DNA from 4 places in the Arthrobacter alpinus genome. Region 1 is predicted to be linked to each of the others. Evidence: predicted binding sites of a transcription regulator. Region 1 holds the regulator's gene; each other region holds the start of a gene.
The links. Region 1 encodes HrcA, which represses chaperone genes, less so after heat shock. Its sites were predicted from a motif close to TTNGCACTCGNNNNNNNCGAGTGCNAA; they were not measured.

Region 1 (7,165 bases):
TTGTGGCCCCCGTGTGGATCATCGATCCTGCCGAAGGCGCAGCGGCCAACGGTACTCCCCTGAAAGTCACGGGGCAGGGGGCCTCCCCCACCGGAGCACTCCAGTGGTCGCTGTCCCCCGTCACTGCCGGGCAGGCTGAGGGCGTATATCTTTCCGGCGGTGTTAGTGTCCCGGCGGGGCCCGGCGTCCTGGGAAGCTACGGATTCGAGGCCAACCCGATTCCAGGAACCTATCTGCTCTCCGTCTACATTCGCGATCCCAGCTCACCTGGAAAGCAGATTGACCCCGACACGAAGCTAGTGACCGTCACCGGCCCCTAGCTGCTACCAGCGGCCTATTTCCTGGCTGAGGAGTACGACGGCGGCGGGACCGGCCGTTGAGGACCTCAGGACATGCTTTCCCAACAGCGCTGTGCGTGCGCCAGCCGCGAGGAAAGCCTGAACTTCGCCTGCGCTCATGCCGCCCTCAGGACCCACGATCATCACGATCCTGCTGCGGTCACGATCAGGTGCCTGCGCCCGCCAGCCGCGCACCACATCGGGCAGGGTGTCAACGGCGTCCTCGTGCAGGATCAAGGCCAGCTGAGCCGAACCGATCAACTCGACCACGCCTTGGGTGCCCACTAACTCGCCCACCCACGGAACGTGTGCACGGCGCGCCTGTTTGGCAGCCATGGAAACCACATTGCGCCACTTCACCGGGCCCTTGAGCGCCTTGTCCATCTTCCACCGCACAATAGAACGTTCGCCCTGCCAGGGAACCACCCCGTCAACACCCAATTCGGTGGCCGTCTCGACAGCCAACTCATCCCTGTCGCCCTTGGCGAGGGCCTGGACCAGGACAAGCTCAAACCGTTCATTCTCCGGTGCCATGACGTGCTCGACACGGACAGTAAGAACGCCGGCCTCGGAGCCGGTGACGGTACAGGCCAACCGCAAGCCGGCGCCGTCGCACAGGTCAACAGGTTCCCCGGGCAGCAGCCTTTTGACGGTGACAGCATGGCGTCCTTCGGCACCGCCAAGGCTGAACGAGGCCCCCGCGGACAGGTCCGCGAGCTCTTTTACTTCGGCGTAGAAGACGGGATTGCTCATGGGGCTTAGAGGTTGCCGAGTTTGTCGCGTAACTTGGCGAACATGCCACCACTGCTGACAAGCTTGCCCGCGGTGAACGTTTCCCCGCGCAATGCTGCCAGCTGCTTGAGTAGTTCCTCTTGGGCTGCATCTGGCTTGGTAGGTGTCTCCACGTGGATGTGCACCTTCAGGTCCCCGCGACCGTAGCCGCGCAGATGCGTGACACCGAGGTTGCGCAAGGTGATGATTTCCCCGGCCTGGGTGCCGGGCTTGATAGTGATGGGCTGCTCGCCGTCGAAGGTCTCAAGGGTCAGTTCGGTGCCCAAAGCAGCCGCCGTCATGGGCACGCTCAAGGTGGCGTGCAGATCGTCGCCCTCACGCAGGAAGGCCGGGTCGTTGTTGACCTTCATCTCCACGTACAGGTCACCTGCGGGACCGCCTGCCGGGCCGGCCTCACCCTGGCCGGCCAGTTGGATGCGCGTGCCCGTTCCCACACCGGCCGGAACCTTGATGGTGAGGGTGCGGCGGCTGCGAACCCTACCCTCGCCCATGCACTCGTTGCAGGGGTCTTCAATCCGGGTGCCAAAACCCTGGCAGGAGTTGCAGGTGGCAAGGGTCATGACGTTGCCCAGAATCGAGCGCATGGGGCGCTGGATTTGCCCATGCCCATGACAGACGTCGCAGGTGACCGGCGAGGTGCCGGGGCGGCAGCAGGTGCCTTCACAGGTGGGGCAGGTGACAGCCGTGTCGATTTCCAGCTTCTTGTTCACGCCGAACACCGCCTCGTTCAGCTCGATCCTGACGGTGATCAGGGCATCCTGTCCTCGGCGCGTGCGCGAGGCAGGGCCGTTGCCCTGCCCGCCGCCGGCTCCGCCGAAGAACGTTTCAAAGATGTCCTGGAACGCGAACCCCTGGCCGTCGTAATTGCCGCCGCCACCGTTGCTGTTGCCGTTTTCGTTGCCAGTGGTGTCATAGACGCGGCGCTTGCTGGGATCCGAGAGCACCTCGTAGGCGTGCGTCACCGCCTTGAAACGATCCTGGGAATCAGCGGCGTCGTTGACGTCCGGGTGCAGCTTACGGGCCAGCTTGCGGTAGGCCTTCTTGATCTCTTCGGCCGTGGCGTCGCGGGAGACACCGAGGGCGTCATAGTGGTTGCTCAAAGTCTTGCTCTCTCCAGTGGAACGTGTACAAGGTTGTTCTTCGTCAAAGCCGTTTAACCGGCCAAAATTCTCGACAGGTATCGGGCAACTGCCCTGACACTTGACATCGTGTTCGGATAGTCCATGCGGGTGGGGCCCACCACTCCAAGTTTGCCGCTTTCACCGACACCATAATTGGTGGCCACCACTGACGCCTCGGCCAGGGAGTCGTGCGGGTTCTCACGACCGATGCTTACGGCCATACCCATCGAATCCTGCGCCATCTGCTCCAACAGGCGCAGGAGCACCACTTGTTCCTCCAAGGCATCCAGCACCGGGCCTATGCTCAAGGGAAAATCAACGTTGGAGCGAGCCAAGTTCGCCGTGCCAGCGAGCACAATTCTATCTTCACGCGCCGCCAGGGCAAGCTGGCCCAGGCCGTGGGCCAACTTGCGGGCGATGTCTTGGTCTTTGACCGGAAACGTGCCCGGAATCTGTGCCAGGGCCGCTGGTAAATTGCCCACCGGAATGCCTGCCACCGCAGTGAGGAAGACCTGGCGCAATCGGCTCAAAGTTACGTCGTCGCTGGCGGTGCCAACGTCAATGACACACTGCTCAACCTTGCCCGAGGCCAGAATCAATACTAGCAACACCTGGCGTGGCCCGAGAGAGACAAATTCCAGGTGCCGGACAGTTGTTTTCGCCGACCTGGGGTACTGCACCAAAGCGACCTGGTTGGTCAGCTGGGCCAAAGTACGCACAGTGCGCTCAAGCACGTCATCAAGATCAGTGGAACCGTCAAGCAGGACTGCAATGGCACGCCGCTCAGCAGCCGAGAGTGGCTTGACGGAGGAAATTTGGTCCACGAAGAGCCGGTAGCCCTTGTCCGTGGGAATCCGTCCGGAACTAGTGTGCGGGGCCGTGATCAGCCCTTCTTCTTCCAAGGCGGCCATGTCGTTGCGGATGGTGGCACTAGAGACACCGAGGTGGTGACGTTCAACGAGGGCCTTGGAGCCGACTGGTTCACGCGAATGGACGTAGTCCTCAACAATGGCGCGCAGAACTTCAAGTTTCCGTGGTTCGCTCATGGCTGGCACCTCCTCGCGGCCCTTTGATATTTGGGTGGCACTTTTGCCGATGCGTTAGCACTCTACCCATTCAAGTGCCAAGTCTAATACTTACTGGCTGGCACATTCCGGCACGGCGCAAAGTCTCTGCCGCCATTTTGCTTGTTAGCATTGAATATTCAGCCACAGGCGTACCCGTGTACCTCCAGCAAGTAAGGGCTAAAAGCTAAAGTGCAGTTAAACAATTGGGGTCCACAAGACCTAACCGCACCCAAAGAACGCCTCCTGCCCCAGGTCCCTGCGACCCGCGGACTGGTGGTGGAGGATGTCCAGTCAGGCTGGGTCGGCGCCGTGGTCAGGCTTGAAAAATCCGGTGGCATGCATATTATGGAGCTCGCCGACCGTCGAGAAAAGATCCGCGCCTTTCCCCTCGGATTTGGTTTCCTAATTGACGGAGAACCCGTGGAAATGGTGGCCCCCGCCACGGCCGCTGCTGCACCGGCAATGACCCGTACCGCGTCGGGATCACTGAAGGTTCATGGCCTCAAAGCCCAGGTGGCCAAGGCCAGCCGCATCTGGGTGGAAGGGAAGCACGACGCTGAACTTGTGGAGAAGGTTTGGGGAGATGACCTGAGGGTGGAGGGCATCGTCGTCGAACCCTTGCGGGGCATTGACGACCTCACGGCGGCCGTGAAAGATTTTGCGCCGGGCCCCAACCGCCGTCTGGGCGTCTTGGTTGACCACTTGGTGCCAAACTCCAAGGAGTCCAGAATTGTGGCGGATCTCATGAAATCCCCGGCGGCCAGAAACAACGTCCTGGTGGTGGGCCACCCCTATGTGGATGTGTGGCAGGCGATCAAGCCAACAACGCTGGGCATACCCGCTTGGCCTGTCATCCCACGCAACATTGATTGGAAACTGGGCATCTTGGCGGCTTTTGGCTGGCCACACCAAGGCGCCGAGGACGTTGGAATCGGCTGGCAACGCCTGCTGTCCCGGGTGAATTCCTACGCCGACCTGGAACCGTCCTTGCTGGGGCGGGTGGAGGAAGTCATCGACTTCCTCACGGCGCCAGTATCCTTGTAAGTGTTGCAGGCACGACGCCTGCGCAATGCAAAACGTTTTTGAGAGGCAAGTCACCGTGAGCATTCCCGGGATTCCAAACACCAATCCGGCAAAGCCCCCGCTTACCCCTGCGGAAGACAAGCAATGGGCATTTCTAGCCCACTGCGGCGGCATTCTTGGCTGCGTCCCGTCAGCTGTGATCTACAAAGTCTTCAAAGACCGCGGCCCCTTCACCGCCCAGGAATCCCGTGAGGCGCTCAACTTCACCTTGCCGCCCACCATCGTGGCGGTAGTGCTGAACATCGTGGGCATCATCCTCTCCGCCATCCGCCCAGGAGCGGGCACACCGTTCTCGCTCCTGGCACTGCTGGTCTGGGTATTCCTGACCGTCTGGTCAGTCGTTGCGGCCTTGCGCGTGAACAAAAACCAGCCGTACCGTTACGCCTGGAACCTGCGCCCGATCAAATAGGCCCTACCTGCTGGACCACCGGAATATCAGTCCAGCAGTGCCCTTGTCACGGCGTCGCCGAGAAGGCGGCCCTTCAGCGTCAGCACCAGGGTGCCGGCGAAGGCCTTGCGCGGGTCCACGAGTTCCTGGGCGATCAGGCCGGCCACGGCCTTGCGGGCGGTGGGGCTGAGCGTATCGGTCGCAAGGCCCTCAGATAGCCGGGACGTGAGCATGATCCGTTCCATTTCGCGGGTGTCTGCGTCGAGGGTTTCCCGGCCGGCGGCAGGTGACTCGCCCTTGTCCAACCGGTTGGCGTAGGCGGTGGGGTGTTTGACGTTCCACCAGCGCACACCACCCACGTGGGAGTGGGCGCCGGGCCCGATCCCCCACCAGTCGTCCCCACGCCAGTAAGCCAAGTTGTGCTGGCAGGCGTCGGCCGGTGTGCGGGACCAGTTGCTCACCTCATACCACCGCAAGCCGCCGGCGCACAAGAGTGCGTCGGCGAGTTCGTACTTCACGGCGTGGTCGTCGTCGTCAATGTTCGGCACCTGCCCGCGGCGGATCTGGGCGGCCAGCTTGGTGCCCTCCTCCACGATCAGTGAATACGCCGAGATATGGTCGGGTTCATAGCTCAGCGCGGTCCGCACGGACGTTTCCCAGTCAGCCAGCGACTCCCCCGGCGTGCCGTAGATCAAGTCGACGCTCACCTTCAGGCCAGCCTCACGCGCCCAAGCAACTGCCTGTGGCACACGCTCGGGGTTGTGGGTCCGGTCAAGGACCTTCAAAACGTGCGGCACAGCAGACTGCATGCCGAAAGACACACGGGTGAAGCCGCCGTCAAACAGTTCCTGCAGGGACTCAAGGGTGACGGAGTCCGGGTTCGCCTCGGTGGTGACCTCGGCGCCATCTTCCAAACCCCACCGTTCGACGGCGGCACCCAGAATCCGGGAGAGGTCGCCAGCGGGCAGGAGGGTGGGAGTACCGCCGCCGAAGAAGACGGTGCTGAGCTTGCGCTCCGGCAAGCCCGACGCCGCCATGGCGCGGGCGGCGAACTCCACCTCTCGCACGGCTGTGGCCGCGTAGGCGTCCTGCGACGCCCCGCCGCCGAGCTCCGTGGCCGTGTAGGTGTTGAAGTCGCAGTAGCCGCAGCGCACGGCACAGAACGGGATGTGCGTGTACAGGCTGAACTTTCGCTCCTGTGCACCGGCGGCAGCCTGCGCGGGCAAGATGCCGTCGGCCGGGGCCGGATCGCCGAGGGGGAGGGCGCTGGGTGTCACTTTTTCGACTTGTCCTTGGGGGCTTCGGCGGTGGTCAGTGCGGCGATGAATGCTTCCTGGGGAACCTCGACGCGGCCCACCATCTTCATGCGCTTCTTGCCTTCCTTCTGCTTTTCCAGCAGCTTGCGCTTGCGGGAGATGTCGCCACCGTAGCACTTAGCCAGAACGTCCTTGCGGATGGCCCGGATACTCTCACGGGCGATGATCCGGGCGCCGATGGCTGCCTGGATGGGCACCTCGAACTGCTGACGCGGGATGAGCTCGCGCAGCTTACCGGTCATCATGACCCCGTAGGCGTAGGCCTTCTCCCGGTGGGTGATGGCACTGAACGCGTCAACTTGTTCGCCCTGCAGCAAGATGTCGACCTTGACCAGGTCGGCGACTTGGTCGCCGTCGGCCTTCCAGTCCAGTGAGCCGTAACCACGGGTCTTGGACTTGAGAATGTCAAAGAAGTCAAAGACGATCTCGGCCAGGGGCAGGCGGTAGCGGATTTCCACCCGGTCCTCGGAGAGGTAATCCATGCCACCGAGGATGCCTCGTCGGGTCTGGCACAGCTCCATGATGGCCCCAACAAATTCGGTCGGCGCCAAGATCGTGGCAGCGACCATTGGTTCGCGCACCTCGGCAATTTTCCCGGAGGGGTATTCGCTGGGGTTGGTGACATGGATGACCCGCTTGTCCTCAAGGGTCACCTCATACTCCACGTTGGGGGCTGTGGAGATCAAATCCAGGTTGTGCTCGCGCTCCAACCGCTCACGGGTGATCTCCAGGTGCAGCAGGCCCAGGAAGCCAACCCGGAAGCCGAAGCCCAGGGCTGCGGAAGTCTCCGGTTCGTAAACGAGCGCGGCGTCGTTGAGCATGAGCTTTTCCAGCGCGTCACGGAGCACGGGGTAGTCTGTGCCGTCCATCGGGTACAGGCCGGAGAACACCATAGGCTTGGCGTCCTGATATCCGGCCAGCGACTCGGTGGCCGGTTTGTGGAAGGTGGTAACCGTGTCTCCGACCTTGGACAGGCGTACATCCTTCACACCGGTGATCAAGTAACCAACCTCGCCCACACCGAGTCCCTTGGAAGGGGTCGGCTCGGGAGAGCTGACGC
Region 2 (7,165 bases), 1.3 Mb from region 1:
TCCAAGGGCCGAACCATCGGCGGCAGCAATAATAGTCATGCATCCATACTTTCAGATGGCGGTGACACTAAAAGCCAAAGGCGCCCCTTCCGCAAGGGAAAGGACGCCTATGGTGCAAACAATAACGGGTGGAGCAGGCGGTTAGAAGCCGCCCATGCCGCCCATGTCGTCGCCGCCGCCGCCGGCGGGAGCAGCCTTCTCAGGCTTGTCGGCCACCACTGCTTCGGTGGTCAGGAACAGGCCGGCGATGGAAGCCGCGTTCTGCAGTGCGGAACGGGTCACCTTGACCGGGTCGCTGACGCCAGCTGCGAGCAGGTCCTCGTACACGCCGGTTGCGGCGTTCAGTCCGTGGCCTACGGGCAAACCGCGAACCTTGTCGACAACGACGCCGGGCTCCATGCCCGCGTTGAAGGCAATCTGCTTCAACGGCGCATCGATGGCAACCTTGACGATGTTGGCGCCAGTGGCCTCGTCGCCGCTCAGGTTCAGGTTAGCGAATGCCTTCACGCCAGCCTGAATCAGGGCAACGCCGCCGCCGGGGACGATGCCTTCTTCCACTGCAGCCTTGGCGTTGCGCACAGCATCTTCGATGCGGTGCTTGCGCTCCTTGAGCTCAACCTCGGTTGCGGCTCCGGCCTTGATGACTGCAACGCCGCCGGCCAGCTTGGCCAGGCGCTCCTGCAGCTTCTCGCGGTCGTAGTCGGAATCGGAGTTTTCGATCTCGGCACGGATCTGGGCCACACGGCCTGCGATGGCTTCGGCGTCGCCAGCACCTTCAACAATGGTCGTCTCGTCCTTGGTGACAACAACCTTGCGGGCCTTGCCCAACAGGTCAAGGGTGGTGTTTTCCAGCTTGAGGCCAACTTCTTCGGCGATGACCTGACCACCGGTGAGGATGGCGATGTCCGCGAGCTGGGCCTTGCGGCGGTCGCCGAAGCCCGGAGCCTTGACGGCGACAGACTTGAACAGGCCGCGGATCTTGTTCACGATCAGCGTGGCAAGAGCCTCACCTTCGATGTCCTCGGCGATGATCAGCAACGGCTTGTTCGAAGCCATGACCTTTTCCAGGACGGCGACGAGATCCTTGACGTTGGAGATCTTGGAGTTCACGATCAGGATGTACGGGTCTTCAAGAACCGTTTCCTGGCGCTCGGTGTCGGTGACGAAGTACGCGGAGATGTAACCCTTGTCGAAGCGCATGCCCTCGGTGAGCTCAAGCTCCAGGCCGAAGGTGTTGGACTCCTCGACGGTGATAACACCTTCCTTGCCAACCTTGTCCAGGGCCTCGGCGATGAGTGCACCGATCTCGGTGTCACCGGCGGAGATGGACGCCGTGGCGGCAATCTCTTCCTTGGTTTCGATTTCCTTGGCGGAAGCCAGCAGCTCCTCGATGACGGCTGCAACAGCCTTCTCGATGCCCCGCTTCAAGGACAGCGGATCGGCTCCGGCCGCGACGTTGCGCAGGCCTTCCTTGACCAGTGCCTGTGCCAAAACGGTGGCTGTGGTGGTGCCGTCGCCTGCGATGTCGTCAGTCTTCTTGGCGACTTCCTTGACGAGCTCGGCGCCGATCTTCTCGTAGGGATCGTCGAGCTCGATCTCCTTGGCGATGGACACACCATCGTTGGTGATCGTGGGGGCTCCCCACTTCTTTTCAAGAACAACGTTGCGGCCGCGCGGGCCCAAGGTGACCTTGACGGCGTCGGCGAGGATGTTCAACCCACGCTCAAGGCCGCGGCGTGCCTCTTCATCAAATGCAATGATCTTGGCCATGTAGGCTTCAGTCCTTTCGGGACGGTCATTTGGGACTCAGCTTCCCTGCGTGCGGTGCCCGCGACGGACGGATCAGGAACCGGCGATCTCTTTCACGCCTGCACCAAAATCCTCACCACATGAGGAAAGTTATGACCTCCGACGGCGATGCGCTGCTTAGAAACTAGCAGTCACCACCTCAGAGTGCTAAGTCAATAATTAGCACTCGACACCCGAGAGTGCAAGCGCGGGGCCGTCAATGTGCTGCGGGCGAACTCCCTCTTGACATTTGCGGACCCGATCCAGGTGCACAGCAAATGCACACGGCGCGGGTTCTGAAAGCTACGCTCCAGGCCCCAGCACCACTGTTAGCGGAATCTTCAGCTCGGCGGTATCCACCAAGTTTGTGATGTTCAGCAGTGTTCCCAGTGCCTGGGCATTGGCCTTTTGTGTCACGCCGCTGTAGAAAATCACTGACGTCGCCTGGGGCAGCCCGCCCCAGTTGGCAGATTGTGACACCGTCCAGCCGCCTGCGGTCACCAGCGCGGCGTACTTTGCAGCCAGCCCGGGTGTGCCTGTCCCGTTGTACACGGCCACCGGCGTGCTCTTGTCAACCACGGAGTCGGGGGTGGGTGCAGCAGTGGGTTCGGGGGTTGGCGCCTGCGTCGTTGTCGGCGTCGCAGAAGAGGTGGGGCTCGGCAGCACATCGGAAGAGGTTTGCGCCGTCGTCGCCGCAGCGCTTTGACCCACTGGGGGCGGCGGGGCGGCCGTGTCGTTGCCAGCGATTTTGGGCACGACGAAGAACGCCAACACGCCGATGCACAACGCCGCCACACCGAAGATCATCAGCGGCAACAGAGAGCGCGTGGGAGTTTCCAGCGAGGCTCGGTGAACGCCGTGGCGTGCCGAATTTTCCGGGACACGGTCGAATTCATCGCGCGGGTAATTGCTCATAGTGCAGTGCTGTCCTTCAGAGGTGAGGCAGTGTGAGTGGGCGTCAATTGCCGAGCCGGCGTGCGGTTCGTGCCTTCTGGCGCGTCATACGTAGTCTACGCAACCGCTTGACCAGCATGGGGTCATGCATCAGTGCGGCGTCCGTGTCGATCAAAGCGTTCAGGATTTGGTAGTAGTGCGTGGCCGACAGGTCAAACAGCTCCCGGATGGCTTGTTCCTTGGCGCCGGCGTACTTCCACCACTGCCGTTCAAGGTCCAGCATCGCAGTGTCCCGTTCGCTTAAACCAGCACCAGTTTCTCCCCCAGGGTCCGGCGCATGCGGCACCTGCCCGGATGTTTCCGCCACAAATTCTCCAATTCAGCGTCTGACTTTTTTCAGCGGCGCCGTCGCGGAGCCACTCTTCCCTTCCATGATAGGGGCGAACCACAACCATGTCATTCGCCCAGCTGTGGAAAACACAACACCTGGCCCGGCCTGTGGAGGGAACAACTTGGCCCCACAACCGTGAGAATGGGACCATGGACTCCACCCCCAGCCTCTTTGATTTTCCTTCCCCCCATTCGTCCCCCGCCTGGGACGGGGCCCAATTGCAGGCCCTGACGGCGCTGGCCCGCGACCCGCTGTCCTTGCTGGCCCAGGACTGGGCACAAACACTGCTGCCGATGGAGGCCAGCTTGCAGTCCTTGGGTCGCATGCTCCAGCGTGAATACGACGCCGGATCTTCCTTCCTGCCTCCACCCACCAAGGTGTTGCGTGCGCTGTCAACCCCGCTGGCCGCGGTCAAGGTCCTCATAGTGGGCCAGGACCCCTACCCCACCCCAGGCCATTCGGTGGGTCTTGCGTTTTCCGTAGACAGGACGACCCGTCCGCTGCCGCGCAGCCTGAAGAATATTTACAAGGAACTCCAGAGCGACCTGGGCATCGCACCGGCCCCCCATGGCGACCTCAGCGCCTGGGCGGAGCAGGGTGTCCTGCTACTGAACAGGGTGCTGACGGTGGCGCCGGGCGCGGCAGGCTCACACCGCCGTCGCGGCTGGGAAGAGGTCACCGGCGCGGTCATCGAGGCTTTGGCGGCCCGAGACAAGCCACTGGTCAGCGTCCTGTGGGGGAAAGACGCACAAAAGCTGGCACCCACGTTAGGCCGGACCTCCATCATCGAATCGGCCCACCCGAGCCCGTTGTCGGCCTCACGCGGGTTCTTTGGCTCACGGCCCTTCAGTCGCGTCAACGCCTCCCTGGCAGAGCAGGGGGCCTCCCCCATCGATTGGGCGCTCCGGGCCTAGTCCCCGGCAAGCTGGTAGTGTTAGGTATACCTAACTTCGCCGCCTTTGTGTTTCATCCCGCCGCCCGTTCAGGAGTGAACAAGTGAACCCCGCTGAAGCCAGCACCAAACCGTTTACAGCCCCCGCGGTCAAGCCCCGCGCCCAATTCGCCCTGGCGGTGTTGCGCAAGGAAGTGCTCAGCCCGCACATGGTGCGCATCGTGGCCGGTGGGCCGGCGCTGACAGATTTTCTCGCCAAGGACGCCACCGACATGTATGTGAAAATCCATTTCCTGCAGCCCGGGGTCAACTACAGCGAACCAGTGGATGTCTTTGCCCTGCGCGAGTCCATGCCCCGCGAGCAGTGGCCGGCCACCCGCACCTACACGCTGCGCTGGGTTGACATGGCGGCACAGGAAGTGGCCATCGACTTTGTTTTGCATGGGGAAACCGGCCTGGCCGGGCCATGGGCCGCCAGCTGCGCACCCGGGGATCGCATCATCTTTTCGGGCCCCGGCGGTGCCTACCGGCCCGACCCCGACGCCGCCTGGTACCTGTTCGCCGGTGACGAGGCAGCCCTGCCGGCAATCGCGGCCGCCATTGAGTCCTTGCCGGCCGACGCCCTGGGGCACGCCTTTCTTGAGGTCGACACCGCCGCGGACCTCCAGCCGATTCACGCGCCAGAGGGCCTGGCCGTGACCTGGCTCTTCAGGGATGGCGCCACCCCAGCCGAAAGCACCGCGCTGATAGACGCCGTTACGGCCGGTCCGTGGATGGAGGGCCCCGTGGATGCGTTTGTCCACGGGGAACGCGAATACGTCAAGAAGCTCCGCGATGTCCTCTTCAAACAGCGTGGCCTGGACCGCTCCCAGGTCTCAATCTCGGGCTACTGGGCCTACGGCCGCACCGAGGACTACTTCCAGGCGGAGAAGAAGCAGCCCATCGGCAAGATCCTGTAGCCACCGACGCCCCGCCTCCAGGCCCAAGTGACAGGTTACCGCCGTCGGTTCCTGCGCTTGTCCTTGACACCGTTTCTGCGTGCGAAGGGGCGGGCGATGTTGTCGCCTAGGACCACGCCGGCCGCCACAGCCAAGATGACCACCAGAGCGTTGAAGAGTCCCAGGGCCCCGACGCCGGAATCCTCGGGGGTGAGGGTTAGCACGAACATGGCCCGGAAGATGGACAGTCCCACCAGCAAGAAGATGATGGACGGGACCGCCACCACCAATTGTGGTGAGCGAAAATGTAGGGCAACAACGCGGGCCAGGACGCCGACGATGACGGCCGCTAGCGCCGGCGCGAACCGGTCACCCAGGCCCACCTCCAAGCTGACGTAGTAGGAAAGGTATCCCACCAATGCAACAGCCATGGTGGGCAGCAGCAGCCGGGCGGCAGTTTGCTCGGCAATGCAAATGGCCACCGTGGCCACGGCAACAAGCGGAAGCACCAAAATTAGTGGCTGCGAGCCTGCGATCGGTTCGGCAACATTGAGACGTTCGGCGCCAAAAAGCGCGCTGGTGACGAGGGCGACGGCGATGCCACCCACAATGGCACCAAAGGTCAGGAACGCTGAGAGGAATCGGCCCGCAGCTGTGACGGGGAAACCGTTGATGGCATCCTGGACGGCCGAGACCAGCCGCCCCGACGGCAGCATCAACAAGATCCCTCCCGCAACCACCAGCGACGGGCTCAACGGGACATGGAACATGAAGCACAAGACTGCCACAGCGGTGACAATGAAGGAGCTGACGGCCGTGATGAAGAAGTCGGGAACAAGCCATTTTCCTAGGACCCGCGCCACCTGGCTGACGAGCAGGATGGCCAGCAACGCCACGAGCATGCCAAAGACGGAGCCGCCAATGACACCCACCACGGCGGCCACAAATACAGCCTCGGCCACTGACACCATCCACCGCGGAAACGGTTTGGGCCGCTTGATGATGACATAGAGGCGCTGGTGGGCCTCCGGCACAGCAACCCCTCCGCTGACAATCTCGCTCACCAACTCGTGCACCTGCACCAGCCCGGCATAATTGTTGGTCCAGGAACGCACCACCCGCAGCACTGTGATGGGGATCCCATCACGCCGGGCGTAGTTGATGATCACCGACTGGTTGGTGATGTCCACTTCGATTCCGCGCAGGCCAAAAGCGGCTGTGACGGCGATGATGGAGGTTTCCACTTCCATGGCGCCTGCCCCGTAGCGGAACATGGTCTCCGCCAGGAGCAAGGCGAAGTCAATGCTCTTTCGGGAAGATTCTTCGACCTTGCCCACCTGGATCATGGGATTGGCGTACGGGCTGCCAGCCAGGCGCTGGACAATGTTCATCGGCGCCGTGGGAGGCGTTTCGCTCTGGACCAGGCGGCGCAGCACATTGCGTGCAGCGTTGTTGGGCCGCGGTTGAGGGACCAGCGGGATCATCCCGGCGGGCGGTGCCGTCCTAGATTTGGGCGCTTTGTCTTGGTGGTGCCGGTTTTGGTGTTCCCGGTCTTTGGAGCTGTCGCTCATCCGCTCTCCTTGAAGCCAGGACCCGCGGTGCCCGACGGCGGCCGGTGCCGACGTCGAACATCACAAAAGGTTTAGTAGAACTGCTGCCCGGTGCGCCGCGTATACAACTGTCGGAACACTCGTTCGGCGAAGCTTGTGAACAATTTATACCGCAGCGGGCTGAGCACCAGGTCGTAACAGCCCACAAAATCGGTGACAGTCTTGGTGAAGCTTGTCTTGAACAGGCCCAGGCCGTGGTGGGGGTGGGTGGGGTCCTTGAGCCTGGCCGACGGCGGCGTCCCGCAGAAGTCATACTCCCGGGCCCCGAGCTCCAACATGTCGTTGATGGCCACCCACTGCACCAGGTGGGAATCGCCGTACTGCTTGCGCTGCTGGAGCGACCCGCCGTCCTTATACGTGGCTTTGATTCCGTAGTTGATAACAAACGCCCCCACCGAGGGGACGCCGTCTTCGTAGACAAAGTAAAAACGGCCCTGATCGCGCGAACAAAATTCGCTCCAGAACTGGCGATAGTACGCAAAGTCGCGGGCCTTGCTGGTGGATTTGGCGGTGATGGTGCCCACCATGAGCTCATACATGCTGCGCATGGTGGATTCGGTGGGTTCCATACGAACCACCTCAACCTCTTCGCGGAGGGCACGTCGGACGGCGTTGCGACCACGAGAATGCAGATTGCGCAGCAACTGGTTGG
Region 3 (7,165 bases), 1.1 Mb from region 1:
GAGCTGCGCGGGAACTTGGGCTACATCCTGCCGCGCCGGGCCATCAAGGTCGGCTCCATGGTCCTGGTCGCCGTCGCCGTGGGGCTCTCCACCGTGTTGTTCCAGACCGTCACGGCCAACCGCATCCTGACCCCCTCCATCATGGGCTTTGACGCCTTGTACATCCTGCTGCAAACCGTGCTCACGTTTGTGCTCGGAGGGCAGGTGGTGCTTTCAATGGTGGCGCCATTGAAATTTGGCCTCGAGGTGCTGCTGATGGTGGCTTTCTCGCTGCTGTTGTACCGGTGGCTGTTCACCGGCAACGGCAAGAGCCTGCACCTGATGTTGTTGGTCGGCATCGTCTTTGGCACCTTGTTCCGCGGGGTCTCGGCCCTCATGCAACGGCTCATGGACCCCAGCGAATACCTGCTCCTGCAGGACCTGTTCTTCGCCTCCTTCAACCAGGTGGACGGGACGTTGCTGCTGGTGGCGATTGCCGCCGTCGTGCTGGTCTCGATCCCGGCGTGGCGGATGCGCCGCGAATACGACGTGTTGGCGTTAGGCCGGGAAACATCGATCAACTTGGGCGTGGATCACCGCAGGGCCGCCACGGTGACACTTGTCATCTGCTCGGTGCTGGTGGCCGTCTCCACGGCGCTCGTGGGTCCCATCACGTTCTTCGGGCTGTTGGTGGCGTCCCTGGCGTATCAGCTGGTGCCGAAGTTCACGCACGCCGTTGTGCTGCCGGTTGCCATCTTGCTGGGCGTCATCTCGCTCGTGGGCGGGCAACTGGTGCTTGAACGCATCTTTGACTTCAACAGTGCCCTGAGCATTGTCATCGAATTTATTGGCGGCTTGGTCTTCATCGGGCTGCTATTGAAAGGGTCGTTAAAGTGATTGAAATCTCCGGGGTCAGCAAATCCTACGACGGCCGGCCGGTGGTCCGGGACGTCACCGCAACGATCCCGGCCGGCGGCATCACCTCGATCATCGGCCCCAATGGAGCCGGGAAGTCCACCCTGCTGTCCATGATCAGCCGGTTGCTGCCCATGGACGCCGGCAGGGTGCAGGTGGGCGGGCTGGACGTGCACGCCACCGCCAGTAGGGAACTGTCCAAGACCATGGCGATCCTGCGCCAGGAAAACCAGCTCAGCGTGCGGCTTTCGGTGCGGGACCTGGTCGGATTTGGCCGGTTCCCGCACAACGGCGGACGCCCCACCGCTACCGATAAGGAACATATTGACACCTCCCTGGACTATCTTGAGCTGGGGCCGCTGGCCGACCGCTTTGTCGATGAATTATCCGGCGGGCAGCGCCAACGCGCTTTCATTGCCATGGTGCTGGCCCAGGACACCGAGTACCTGCTGCTGGATGAGCCGCTGAACAACCTGGACATGAAGCATTCGGTGCACATGATGCGCACCCTGCGGAAAATGGCGGACGAGCTGGGCAAGACCATTGTGCTGGTCATCCACGACATCAACTTTGCCTCCTGCTACTCGGATACCATCCTGGCTATGAAGGATGGCGAACTGATCTCCCAAGGCGCCCCGGCCGAGCTTATGCACAGCTCCGTGCTGGCGCAGGTGTACGGCATTGACATCCGCGTCGAGGAAATCGACGGCAACCGGATCGGCGTCTACTTCGCCTGACTTCCGGCACCTGAACCCTCGCTGCAACGACGTCGTCGCCGCTTAACTGTCCCTGCGGATCCAGCGGAACGTCATCTTGCACAGCGCGAGTCCAATCACCAGCCACAGCCCCAGGACGAGCGCCACCAGACCCAGGTCCCACGACCCGCCAGGTTCCATGGACTCGAACCGCTCCGGCAGGAACACGCTGCGCATGCCTTGGGCCATCCACTTCAGTGGGAAGATGCTGGCAACGTTTTGCAGCCACGACGGAAGCTGGGCGAAGTTCAGGTAGACGCCGGAGATGAACTGCAGCAGCAGCACGATCGGGATCACGACGGCGGTGGCGCTTTTGCCTGTGCGGGGCAGCGCCGAGAGGGCAATGCCCAGGACGCAGCTGGTGATGACGCCGAACAAGAAGACCCAGGCAAACGTCAGCCATTTGCCGGGTTCGGTGGGCAGCGAAACGTCAAAGGCGAACTTGGCCACGAGCAACAGCAAGATCACCTGAAACACCGAGCTGACCAGGACCATGCCGATCTTGCCCATGAAATAGGAAAACACCGGCAGGGGAGTGCCACCCAGGCGTTTGAGCGTGCCGTCGCCCTTTTCTCCGGCGATGTCCACGCCCAGGTTTTGCACCCCACTGAGCAGCATGCCTGCGGCCACCATGCCGGGTACGTAAAACGCGGCAAAGGTGATGCCACCGGTACCGTCGGGGGCCGCCCCGATGGTGCCGCTGGTGCTGAAGGCCACGGCGAAGATCGAGAGCATCAGGATAGGGAACAGGAACGTGAAAAATACGGAGTCGCCCTGACGAAAGTACAGTCTGAGCTCGTAGCCGATGCGTGAGGTGCCCAACTGCAACGTTCTCATGCCGTGTCCTCTGCCGTTGCCTGCGCCGATCCGGGCCGGGAATGCCGCCCAACAAGTTCCAGGTAGATGTCCTCCAAGCTGGGCCGGGTGATCTCAAGGGAGTCCACCTCACGGCCGGCCTCCGCATAAAGCCGTGCGGCCAGTGCCGACGGCTCGGCCGTGCGCACTTCCTTGACGAAGCCCTCCTGCTGCCAGCGAACGAGAGGCACCTTTGCGCCGTGGCCGCCAATGTCGTCAATGGCACCAATGTCCACCAGCTTGCCTCCGACGATCACCCCTGCCCTGTCGGCCAGCGTCGCCGCCTCGTCCAGGTAGTGGGTTGTCAGCAAGATGGTGGTGCCCTCATCCTTGAGCTGGTTGATCAGCCCCCAAAACTGGCGGCGGGCCTCTGGGTCAAAGCCGGTGGTGGGTTCATCCAGGAACAGCAATCGGGGGCGGCCGATAATCCCCAGAGCAACGTCCACCCGGCGCCGCTGCCCGCCCGAGAGTTTGCTGATCCGGGTTTTGGCCTTGCTCGAGAGGCCAACTGCCTCAATCACCTCGCCCACCTTGCGCGGGTGGGGGTAGTAATTGGCAAAGTGGGTCAGCTGCTCCAGGACTGTGACATTGCCGCTTTCGCCGGTTGACTGCAGCACGATGCCCAGCTGGGACTTCCAGTCCAGCCCGCCGCGTTGTGGATCCACGCCCAGGACCTGGACATCCCCGCCCGTCCTGTCCCGGTAGCCTTCCAAGATCTCAATGGTGGTGCTTTTGCCGGCGCCGTTGGGACCCAGCAGGGCAAACGTTTCACCTTCATGAATGTCGAAACTGATACCGTCCACGGCATTGCCATCCCCGTAGGATTTTTCCAGATCCCGGACCTGCACCAACGCGTTTGAACTTGTCATGGCATCATCGTTGCACCCCGACAAGGCTCCGAACAATGCTCGGGTGCGCCGTAAGCGAAACCAAGCCCGCCGCCGTCGCACTTTTGGCAAAAAACTTAGCACTCGCCTTGACCGAGTGCTAATGGATTCAATAGAGTCTGAGTTAGCACTCTCGCCATGAGGGTGCTAACTTGCTGAACTTTTGGCCATGGGATCCTCACCGGCACCGCGACGACGGTTGGGATCCACTAAGCATGGCCGCAAAGTTTGCCTGTCATCCATAGAATTTACTCATGTGAAGGAGAGGTCCGAGTGTCGGTCTCTATTAAGCCTCTTGAGGATCGTATTGTTGTTCGCCAGCTCGAAGCAGAGCTGACCACCGCATCCGGGTTGGTTATCCCGGATACTGCCAAGGAAAAGCCCCAGGAGGGCGAAGTTGTGGCAGTAGGCCCCGGCCGCGTTGACGATAACGGCAACCGCGTCCCGATCGATGTTGCCGTGGGCGACGTCGTCATCTACTCCAAGTACGGTGGCACCGAAGTGAAGACCGGTGGCGAAGAGCTGCTGGTCCTCTCGGCCCGCGACGTGCTGGCCATCGTCGTAAAGTAACCACTTTTGTAAAGCCCCGCGCCCGGCAATTCGCTGATCGTCGGTGATCGAGCCTGTCGAGATCGCGTCGAGATCATGGATAAGGGTGCGGGGTCTTTGCGTGAAAGGATAAAAACGCATGGCAAAGCAGCTTGTATTTAATGACAGCGCACGGAAGGCCCTCGAGGCCGGTATCGACAAGCTCGCCGACACCGTTAAGGTGACGCTCGGCCCGCGCGGTCGTAACGTAGTGCTGGATAAGAAGTGGGGCGCCCCCACGATCACCAACGACGGCGTCACGATCGCCCGCGAGGTGGAACTGGAAGACCCGTACGAGAACCTTGGTGCACAGCTGGCCAAGGAAGTTGCCACGAAGACCAACGATGTTGCCGGCGACGGCACCACCACGGCCACCGTTTTGGCACAAGCACTGGTCAAGGAAGGCCTGCGCAACGTTGCTGCAGGTGCGGCTCCCGGCGAGCTCAAGCGCGGCATCCAGGTTTCCGTTGAAGCCATTGCCAAGCGCCTGCTGGAGAACGCCCGCCCGGTCGAGGGTGGACAGGTGGCAGAGGTTGCCGCCATCTCCGCGCAGAGCCAGGAAATCGGCGACCTGCTCGCCGAGGCATTCGAGAAGGTCGGCAAAGATGGTGTGATCACCATCGAGGAATCCTCCACGACGACCACCGAACTGGTCCTCACCGAGGGCATGCAGTTCGACAAGGGCTACCTGTCCCCGTACTTCGTCACCGACGCAGAACGCCAGGAAGCTGTCATGGAGGATGCACTCATCCTCATCCACCAGGGCAAGATCTCCTCACTGCAGGACTTCCTGCCGCTGCTGGAGAAGGCCCTGGCGGCAGCGAAGCCGCTGTTCATCATCGCCGAGGACGTCGACGGCGAGGCCCTGTCCACGCTGATCGTCAACCGCCTGCGCGGCACCTTGAACGTTGTGGCCGTCAAGGCTCCTGGCTTCGGCGACCGCCGCAAGGCCATGCTGCAGGATATTGCGATCCTGACCGGTGCCCAGGTTGTCTCCCCGGAGATCGGCCTGTCCCTGGACCAGGTTGGCCTTGAAGTACTGGGTACGGCTCGCCGCATCACAGTCACCAAGGACACCACCACCATCGTTGACGGTGCCGGTACCTCGGAAGACGTAGCCGACCGTGTGGCCCAGCTGCATGCTGAGCTCAAGCGCACCGACTCCGATTGGGACAAGGAAAAGCTGCAGGAACGTCTGGCCAAGCTGGCAGGCGGCATCGGCGTGATCAAGGTTGGCGCAGCCACCGAGGTCGAGCTGAAGGAAAAGAAGCACCGCATTGAGGACGCCGTGTCCGCAACGCGTGCGGCCCTGGAAGAAGGCATTGTGGCCGGTGGCGGTTCCGCGCTGGTCCAGGCTGCGAAGGCTCTCGACGAGGATGCAACGGTCGCCGCCCTAACCGGCGACGCCGCAACTGCGATCGAACTGGTCCGCAAGGCCGTTGCTCAGCCCCTGCGCTGGATCGCCCAGAACGCCGGCCACGACGGCTACGTTGTGGTGCACAAGGTTGGCGAACTTGAAGACGGCTTCGGCTTCAACGCCGCCACCGGCATCTACGGCAACCTGATCTCCGACGGCGTCATCGACCCCGTCAAGGTCACCCGTTCGGCCCTGCGCAACGCAGCCTCCATCGCGGCCCTGGTGTTGACCACCGAGGTGCTCGTGACGGACAAGCCTGCAGAGGACGACGACGCAGCACACCAGCACTAATCCCCACTCGCCGGTCCGATAAATCGCTAACGCGATTTATCGGGAACCTGGCGAGTGTGGGCCCAGCAACCCGAATGGCTCGTTGGCCCAGTTTTGGAAATGACACCGATCCCGCTTTCGGACACCGATATCCCGGTGTCAGAAAGCGGGATCGGTGTCATTTTTGCGTTGTGCCGGTGCCGGTTCGCCCGGTCAGCGCTCCGGAGGGGGACCCTGCCGACGGAAACGCGCCCCCACTTGCCCATATGCGCAGTGCGTAGGGTGGCGGTTGCGCATACGCGACGGATCGAAAACTTATGCGTAGGGTTCCCGGCGTGGCGTTGCGCCTGTGAACAACGTGCGTAGACCACACAGGCGAGCACGGCGCACAATAAAAGTCCCAGGCCCACTCAGCCCGGCCGGCCCCGGGTCAGCCGCGCTTCCGGCGCCCCGGCAGCAATGCCCGCAGCGCGTTCAGGATCGTGGCCAAATCCACCAGTTCCTGGGCCAGCGCACCGGCCACCGCGGGAATGTATCCCAGGGCCGCCAACACCATCAACCCCACGCTCAGGGCAATACCGATCCAGATGCTCTCGATGGCGATCTTCATGGTGCGCTGGCCGATCTCCACCGATTGCGCAACCTTGGCCAGGTCGTCGAGGAGGATCACCACATCCGCGGACTCACTCGCCGCGGTGGAGCCCTTCGCGCCCATGGCGATGCCGACGTCGGCCACGGCAAGGACCGGTGCATCATTGATCCCGTCGCCCACCATCAGCACCGGTCGGTGGGGGAGGCCGTTGATGATCCGCACCTTGTCCTCGGGCAACAGGGCCGCCCGGACCTCGTCAATCTCTGCCTCGCGGGCCACATGATCGGCCGTGGATTGCGCGTCACCGGTGACCATGATGGCATGGCGGACACCCAGGGAGTGCAGTTTCTTGATGGTGGCCGCCGAATTTGCCCGGATCGGGTCCCTCATGATGAGCGTTCCGGCAAAGCTGCCGTCGATCGCCACATAGACGGCCAACTGCCCGGCCGTCAGCTCCGCGCCCGTCATGCCCTTTACGTGTTGGGCCACAAAAGCAGGCTTACCGACAACAACCACGCGCCCGCCACAGGTGGCTGTTACGCCGTTGGTGGCATGCTCGACGGCGTTGTCGCAGGCATGGATGTCAAGCCCCCGGCCGCGGGCTGACTCGATGACGGCCGCTGCCAGAACATGGGAGGAGTACTGCTCGGCCGAGGCGGCCAAGGCCAAGACCTGGCTGGCCGTGAAACCTCCGGCCGGGCGAACTTCCTCCAGCGTTGGGTGGCCGCCGGTCAGGGTCCCGGTCTTGTCAAAGGCAGCCGTTTTGACCCCGGCCAGCATCTCCAGCGTGCCACCGTTCTTGATGATGATGCCAGCCTTTGCAGCCCGGCTCATGCCGCCCAGGAAGGCCACAGGTGCCGCGATCAGCAGCGGGCACGGCGTGGCCACCACCAGCACCTCGGCGAAG
Region 4 (7,165 bases), 1.1 Mb from region 1:
CGGACGGCCGGGCCAAGTTCGCCCTGGCCATGACCCGGGCCCGCAATCACATTCACATCATCACCTGTTTCCGGCCGGAGGACCTGGATGAGCAACGACTCAGTCATGGCGCCGTTGACTTCTTTGAACTACTGGACCGTGAACTGGCTGGCAACTCGCTTCTGGGCACCCCTGCCTCGAGAGCCCAGGACAGCGAAAAGCGTGCCGGCGAGGACCCGTTGGTGGCTGACCTTGCCGACCGGCTGCGTGCCAGGGGTGCCCGGGTTTGGCATCACTATGATGGCGCACTGGACATTGTGGCCGCACCTGATCCCGTGTCCTTATTGGGCCGGGAGGAACATGAAATCCCCGTCCCGGTGGCCGTTGAGTCCGATGGCACCGCGAAATACCAAAGCATGAGTGTGCGTGAACGCAGCCGTCTGCGCCCGGAGATGCTTGAGCGGCTCGGGTGGCGTTATGTGCCCTTATGGACCATTGAAGTCTTTACCGACCCATCCAGTTGCGCCGACCAGATTGGCCGCTATTTGGGATTGTCCTCCACCTCGGTCGATGCCGAACTGACTTCCTTGATTGGCGCGTCCCTGGACACCTCCATGACAGCTGTTATTGACTCTCCGCGTTCCCGGCGCCGCACGCCGGCCCCGGGCGGGAAAAACGATTCAGAACCGGCAAATGCTGTGCCTGCAAGCGCTGAGTCCGAAAGCGAAGAAAGTGTGACCACGGTGAACGAGCCGAGCAAGACCACAAGCAACGAACCAGCGAAGACCAGTTCCGACGACGACCCTATGGAAACGCCCGCAACAAAGCCGGACACTGGGGACGTTCTGCCCAAGGTGGCCCCGAACGATGCGGCGCACACGTGGGGGGATGAGGGCAGCAACCAGGACCATGACGAATGGTTGCAAGAGAACAAGCCGCCACATTGGGGCTAGGGGAGCAGGGCGTCGTGACCAAGCAGCCGAATCTCCCTGGCAGCAGCAATTCGGTGCGAAGTTCCTTCCGAAACGGACCGGAAAGCCCGCCGCATCCACGCCTGGTCAGTATCGCCGTGGTGTTGTTGTGGGCCACCGCGCTCATGCAGACCCTGGCGTCAGTGATAGCCACCGTTTATGCAACCTCCGATGCACGCAGAGAGAGCTTGTTGGCCCAACTGGCCGCCAGCGGTAAACCGGCCAGCAAACTGGAAATGATGGTTTCCACGAGTGTGGTGACAGTGGTTGTGGCGTGCATCGTCACTGTCGGTGCGTATCTGGTGATCGCCCATTTTGTGGGGCAGGGGCGTTCGTGGGCGCGGACGCTGGGCGCTGCCCTAGCTCTGCTGACCCTTGTCCAACTCGTGGGGCTGCAATACCCCACCGGGTACCCGACCTTGGCGCAGACGGTGTTTGGCGCACTGGCCATGCTCCTGTGTTATCTTCCGGGGCCAAATGCTTACTTTGCGGCAGTCAAGGAATCCCGGAATAAATAGTGGATCTGGCATTGCCCTCCTTGGCGTACGGGCGTCACTTAACTATCACCAGAAAGATCTTCCCTCTGGCTGACGCACCGGCTAGGTGTACAGCTTGATCCGGTGTTGCCGCGACCACCACCAGTCCGTCAGCCTCAGGGCCAGGCTTTAGGCCGTTGCCGGAGGTGGCAAGGGCCGGGGTCCAGAGGACTGGGACTGAGCGGGCCAGCACCTCGTTGCTGGCTGGCTCGTCCAGTCCGGTGCTGGTGCTCAATACGACGTTGACCAGCTGGCCCTGGCGCAGCAGCTGAACTGTGGCGGGGTCTGTGAGTCGCAAAGGCACTGCCTGGCTACCGGGTGGAGCGCCGATCAGCAGTTCCTCTCCGACGAGCGCCGCATCCGTCATGACTTCTCCGCGTCGAACAGGACCAGAGACCTGCCGTCCCGCCCACGCTTGGGGTGCCTCAACGTTGGCCAGGCTCCCGTCGGGAACCATTTCCGGGCTAACACCTGCCGCAACCAGGTCAGCCACTGCCAAAGTATGGCCAGCCGGAAGGTCATGGGTAGCCACGAGGACTTTGCTTGTGAGGGGACTGGCCGGGGTCAGCTGCTGCACGGCGATTGCAAATGCCGCACACAGCAGGATCGCAGCCATGAGGCGGCGCCTCCGGATTACCCAGCGGGAAAGTTTCTCAAACGGTGTGAGGGGCCGCGGGGACCACGACGAGCCCCGCCATATGGGGCGGGTGGTGGGCGGAGCGTTTGCTGAACTTCCAGAGAACCTCATAGGCCAACGCTAGAACGGCGGGCCGTCCTTGTGACGGTGCAAAGCCCCGAATGTGGACAGCCCAGTGGCGCGCATGCCCTGTGGAGGGCGGATGTATTTAGCTTCCGACGTTTGCGGGTGTCTTCTCCGGAGTCTTGCCGGGAGCCTTGTTCGGAGCGCTGCTGGCAGGAGCACCAGCGCTTGCCGGTGCCGCACTCTTCTCGCTGGAGGTGGCGTTGTTGGAGGACTCGCCCGTCCCCGTGGCCGGGACCGAGCTACTTCCGGCGCGTGAATCGGTGCGGTAGAACCCGGAACCCTTGAAGACGACGCCTACGGAGTTGAACTTCTTGCGCAATGCGCCGCGGCACTCCGGGCAGATGGTCAGGGAATCGTCACTGAACGACTGCTGGATGTCGAATGCGTGGCCGCAATCTTTGCAGGCGTAAGCGTATGTGGGCACTGGGTTTCCTCCTGGATACATGCGTCGGGACCGTACTGCTTAGCAGTCCAAGGTCCCGAGTGCTCATTCTATCACTGCCCTGCACAACGACGGCGGGGCCAGGTTTATTTCGCGGCCGGCCTGACGTTGTCCGGTGTCAGCAGGTAGTCGACGGGCTGGTCAAGGGCATCGTGGGGGAGCTGGTGTGGGGCGAGAACCTCGTGGTCGTAGACGACGGCGGCCGCCGGGACCCCGGGCAGTCCAGCGTTTTTAGTGGTTTGCAAGGAGGCTAAAAACCGGTCGTAGTAGCCGCCACCCTGGCCGAGACGCACCCCCGAGGTGTCCACGGCGAGGGCGGGCAGCAATAGCGCAGCAACCGGCCCAAGAGCCGCGAACGCGTGGCGGCGACCTACCGGTTCCATGACGGGGGCCAGTGTGCTTCGTTGCATCGGGACGCCAGGATGCCACGACACCCAGGACAATTGGTGGCCGGGCCGGCACACGGGGACGAAAACGTGGTCGCCGGCTTGCGACAGCGTAGTCAGCAACAAGGCGGTTGACGGTTCAGGACCGACGGAAACATAGGCGCAGATGGTCAGCGGGGCCGGACCGGACCTCACGAGCGAGACCCACTCAAGCCCAGCGCTGGCTAGGCCCTCAGCAGCACGGTGACGGGCGCCGTCGTCCATTGACAGGCGCTGGGCGCGAAGGTGCGCACGCCACTGAATTTTGGAAAGGGGTTCCACAGTCAAGTCCTGCCATCCAAGGGGTGATCTGCGCATCGCCGAAGCAGTGTCTGACGAAAGTGCTTCGTGCTCAGTTAGTCTAGGAGCATGACTGATGTTTCGCGAGTACGCAAGGCTGTAATCCCCGCGGCAGGGTTGGGGACCCGATTCCTGCCGGCAACCAAGGCCATGCCCAAGGAAATGCTGCCCGTGGTGGACAAGCCCGCCATCCAGTATGTGGTGCAGGAGGCCGTCAGTGCGGGGCTGACCGACGTCCTTATGATCACCGGGCGGAACAAGCGCGCCCTTGAAGACCACTTCGACCGCGTTCCCGTCACGGAGCAGCTGCTGGAGGCCAAGGGCGACACCGAACGGTTGGCTGCCGTTCAGCATGCCACCGAATTGGGTGATATCCACTACGTCCGCCAGGGCGATCCCAAGGGTCTTGGGCATGCGGTGTTGCGTGCCAAGATCCATGTCGGCAACGAGCCGTTTGCGGTGCTCCTCGGTGATGACTTAATTGACGAACGCGACGAACTACTGACCACCATGATCGACGTCCAGGCCCGTACCGGTGGCTCCGTTGTGGCGTTGATCGAGGTGCCTCGAGACAAGATTTCAGCCTATGGGTGTGCCGACATGACGGTCATTGACGGCGAGGACTATGTTCGCGTCAACCACCTGGTAGAGAAGCCGGCCGTGGAAGAGGCCCCCTCCAATCTGGCCGTGATCGGCCGCTATGTGCTGCACCCGGCGGTGTTTGATGTGTTGGAAAACACCCCTCCGGGACGAGGCGAGGAAATTCAACTCACCGATGCTCTGCAGACTCTTGCGACCCGCGAGGGCGAGGGCGGTGGCGTGTACGGTGTGGTGTTCAAAGGCCGCCGTTATGACACCGGTGACAAGCTCAGCTATCTCAAAGCGGTTGTCACCTTGGCCTGCGACAACGATGAGTTGGGCACCGATCTGCGCGAGTGGCTGGGCGAGTTCACAGCCGGGATGCAGAAGTAGCCTCCATGTGGGGCCAGGCCATCTGGCCAGTTACCCTGGAATCCGGGGATTTGATCCTGCGCCCGCTGAAGTATCGTGACAAAGCGGAGTGGACGGCGGTGCGGTCCCGCAATGCTGCCTGGCTGCAACCGTGGGAGGCAAGCAACCCGGCCAACCAGGGTGAGCTGCCAACTTTCGGCGCCATGGTGCGGGCGCTGAATGAGCAGGCACGCGCGTCCAGTGCTCTGCCCTTTGTCATCACGGAGCGAGTTCCGGGGAAGTCCAAGCCGGTGATGGTGGGGCAGCTGACGGTCTCCTCGATCGTGTGGGGGTCAGCCATGATGGCTACTCTGGGCTACTGGGTGGATAAGGACCGTGCGGGGCGGGGCATTGCGCCAACTGCTGTGGCCATGGCGACTGACCACTGCTTCCACCAGTTGGGGCTGCACCGGATGGAGATCAACATCCGCCCGGAAAACGGACCCAGCCTTCGCGTGGTTGAAAAGTTGGGATTCCGCGATGAGGGGATGCGTCCCCGGTTTCTGCACATCAACGGCGAGTGGGCAGATCACCGCAGTTTCGCGTTGACTGCTGAAGAGGTGCCGGAGGGGATCTTGCACCGGTGGTTGTCCCGGAGCTAGCCAATACGTCTGGTTTGTCTAGGGGAGCCCCGGTGCGCCCGGTTTGGCGTGCAACCTGGCCGAAATCTTCACTCTCCTCGCGACACACCGCCAGTAATGCCGCTCCGGACATGTTTGACGTTTAAGGTTGAAATGTGGAGGCACTCACTGAGGCGCCACCATTATTGGGTAGTTTTAACCACTGCCACGCCGCAGCCGGCACGCCAGACTCAGCAGTTGCAGGAGACGTCAATGGAAAGCATCAATTCCGACGCCCACACTCATGTGGAGCCGGAACCGTCCTCCGTTATGCCCCCGACCGTCCCTGCCCCGCTGAATATCCGCTGGGGCCGGACGTCACTGGCTGTCGTGGGCCTTCTGGCACTCTTGACCGCGGGCATCTCCGGGGTCTTGAACGTGTTCAAGGTGGGGTCGGTGCCGTTAGCCTGGACAGGATTGATAGTATTTTTCGCCGTGTTGGCGGGGCTGCGTTCGTTGGCTGTGCGTGAGAAAAACCTCCGCCGGGCCGCTTCCTTCCATGCCGCGCGTACGACGTCGGACTCGGACTTTGCGAACGCCGACGGTTTCGCTGGGGAACAGCGTGAGACGGCGCTGTTTGACGGTGCCGCCGGCGGGTCAGCCGACGTTGTTGCTTCCCCGCAAAAGCCCCTGACAGCTGAGGAGCTGCGCAACGCGGCGCTGCGTGTGGCGGCCAAGGGAACCGCCGACGCAAAGTTGGCGCATACACAGACACTTGCCGAGGGCGAGCTGGTGACTGAAACTTGGGAACCGGTGGAGGTTCCAGTCCCCGGGTACGTGACGGCAGCGCGTGCGGCCTCCCGCGACACCGCATTGATTGTTCCGGAAGTGCCGAAGTCGGCGGGAACATCCATCAAGGCTGACCAGGCCGGCATTGGTGCCCCCACCTCGGCTCCAGCTGTTGTGGCCGGCGGCAAGAACGTCTCATCGTCGGAGCATGTTCTGGCAGTGAAGGCCGCCAAGTCAAACCACGCCCTGAACAACCTCGACGACGTGCTGCAGCGCCGCAGGGCGTAATCGTCTTCCCTGAATGGTTTTTGCAATGACCGGGCCCTGGGGCCCGGTCATTCTCTTCTTCGCTGCCACGGAGTAGTCTCGAAAAATGGTAGTTGTTGCTGTGGCTGGAGGAACAGGCACCGCGGGCCGGGCTGTAGTGGCCGAGGCCGTGGGTAGAGGGTTCGTGGTGCGCTCAATCAGCCGGCGTATTCCCTCTGATGAGCGGCGGCTTGCCGGAGTGGAGTACACGGCAGCGGATTTTCGGACCGGAATGGATGTGGTGACTGCGTTGACCGGCGTCGATGCCCTCATTGAGACACTCGATGCCCGGACTGGTTCCTCCCTCAAGGCCTTGCCCGCGACAACTGTTGCTGTGCTGGCTGCCGCCACCCGCGCCGGGATTACGCGATGCGTGCTGCTAACCATCCTCAATGCCGCCGAGTGCTCCATGGGCTACTACCAGGTTCAGGCGGCGCGGGCCCGCAGCTACGAGGCGGTGGGCATTCCCGCCTCCGTTATCTACGCAACGCAATTCCACGATCTGGTGGCCCGGCTGTTTTCCGCCGGATCCAAGGTGGGCTTGATCCCGGCGTTTACCGGGGTCTCTTTCCAGCCGATTGCGACGGCGGATGTGGCCCGGATTTTGCTAGACGAGGCCGTTGCTGGACTCCTCCCGGACGCGGCGGCCCATCATTCTCGAAGAGCTGGTGGGCCGTCGGTCTGGACCATGAACGAGCTCGCCGAGCAGTGGAAAGCCGCGACGCACCGCCGCGGCATGGTGACATCTGTGCCGTTGCCGGGGGCGTTTGGCACGTTCCTGCGGGCGGGGAAGAACCTGGCGCCGGATGCGGCCGTTGGGGCCGTTGAGTTCAATGACTGGTTGCAGGCGAGGCAGTCGTTGCCGGGCTAATTGCCGAGGTGGCCACGGAAGGGTTGGCTACGGGATCCCAGGGGGAAGTCGTCAGGGTTGCAGCGTTCCACCGCTAGCGGCGTGTGGTCAGGTCGCAGTCCATTTTTCACGGTTTTATCCGAACCAATACAGTAGGCTGACATTTTAGGCCGAGACTGCTCATTTGGAGGAAGACTATGGAAATGATCCCTGGCGGAACCTTGATAACCGCGACGCCCGAAGAAGGGCGACAA

Region 2: groL (chaperonin GroEL) is a predicted target of HrcA. The motif match lies at 1,934-1,960, and genes of this name have one in related genera.
Region 3: groES (co-chaperone GroES) is a predicted target of HrcA. The motif match lies at 3,469-3,495, and genes of this name have one in related genera.
Region 4: AOC05_RS12450 (FmdB family zinc ribbon protein) is a predicted target of HrcA. The motif match lies at 2,713-2,739, and genes of this name have one in related genera.

Annotation. Positions count from the first base shown of each region.
Region 1 is NZ_CP012677.1:1,658,635-1,665,799, forward strand. Features, by position in the region: gene AOC05_RS07345 (GerMN domain-containing protein) at 1-320, shown strand, start outside; gene AOC05_RS07350 (16S rRNA (uracil(1498)-N(3))-methyltransferase) at 324-1,091, opposite strand; gene dnaJ (molecular chaperone DnaJ) at 1,097-2,230, opposite strand; gene hrcA (heat-inducible transcriptional repressor HrcA) at 2,284-3,297, opposite strand; gene AOC05_RS07365 (DUF3097 family protein) at 3,508-4,362, shown strand; gene AOC05_RS07370 (DUF4870 domain-containing protein) at 4,418-4,810, shown strand; gene hemW (radical SAM family heme chaperone HemW) at 4,837-6,066, opposite strand; gene lepA (translation elongation factor 4) at 6,063-7,165, opposite strand, start outside.
Region 2 is NZ_CP012677.1:345,271-352,435, reverse strand. Features, by position in the region: gene AOC05_RS01435 (RNase H family protein) at 1-39, opposite strand, end outside; gene groL (chaperonin GroEL) at 142-1,770, opposite strand; gene AOC05_RS01425 (LytR C-terminal domain-containing protein) at 2,092-2,703, opposite strand; gene AOC05_RS01420 (DUF3263 domain-containing protein) at 2,747-2,965, opposite strand; gene AOC05_RS01415 (uracil-DNA glycosylase) at 3,223-3,987, shown strand; gene AOC05_RS01410 (siderophore-interacting protein) at 4,070-4,924, shown strand; gene AOC05_RS01405 (threonine/serine ThrE exporter family protein) at 4,960-6,474, opposite strand; gene AOC05_RS01400 (lipid II:glycine glycyltransferase FemX) at 6,546-7,165, opposite strand, start outside.
Region 3 is NZ_CP012677.1:2,776,558-2,783,722, reverse strand. Features, by position in the region: gene AOC05_RS12545 (iron chelate uptake ABC transporter family permease subunit) at 1-876, shown strand, start outside; gene AOC05_RS12540 (ABC transporter ATP-binding protein) at 873-1,631, shown strand; gene AOC05_RS12535 (ABC transporter permease) at 1,674-2,486, opposite strand; gene AOC05_RS12530 (ABC transporter ATP-binding protein) at 2,483-3,373, opposite strand; gene groES (co-chaperone GroES) at 3,665-3,961, shown strand; gene groL (chaperonin GroEL) at 4,080-5,687, shown strand; gene AOC05_RS12515 (heavy metal translocating P-type ATPase) at 6,097-7,165, opposite strand, start outside.
Region 4 is NZ_CP012677.1:2,754,719-2,761,883, reverse strand. Features, by position in the region: gene AOC05_RS12465 (DUF4011 domain-containing protein) at 1-932, shown strand, start outside; gene AOC05_RS12460 (hypothetical protein) at 947-1,468, shown strand; gene AOC05_RS12455 (RcpC/CpaB family pilus assembly protein) at 1,503-2,102, opposite strand; gene AOC05_RS12450 (FmdB family zinc ribbon protein) at 2,332-2,673, opposite strand; gene AOC05_RS12445 (5-formyltetrahydrofolate cyclo-ligase) at 2,778-3,398, opposite strand; gene galU (UTP--glucose-1-phosphate uridylyltransferase GalU) at 3,486-4,388, shown strand; gene AOC05_RS12435 (GNAT family N-acetyltransferase) at 4,394-5,008, shown strand; gene AOC05_RS12430 (hypothetical protein) at 5,240-6,043, shown strand; gene AOC05_RS12425 (SDR family oxidoreductase) at 6,129-6,932, shown strand; gene AOC05_RS12420 (hexameric tyrosine-coordinated heme protein) at 7,109-7,165, shown strand, end outside.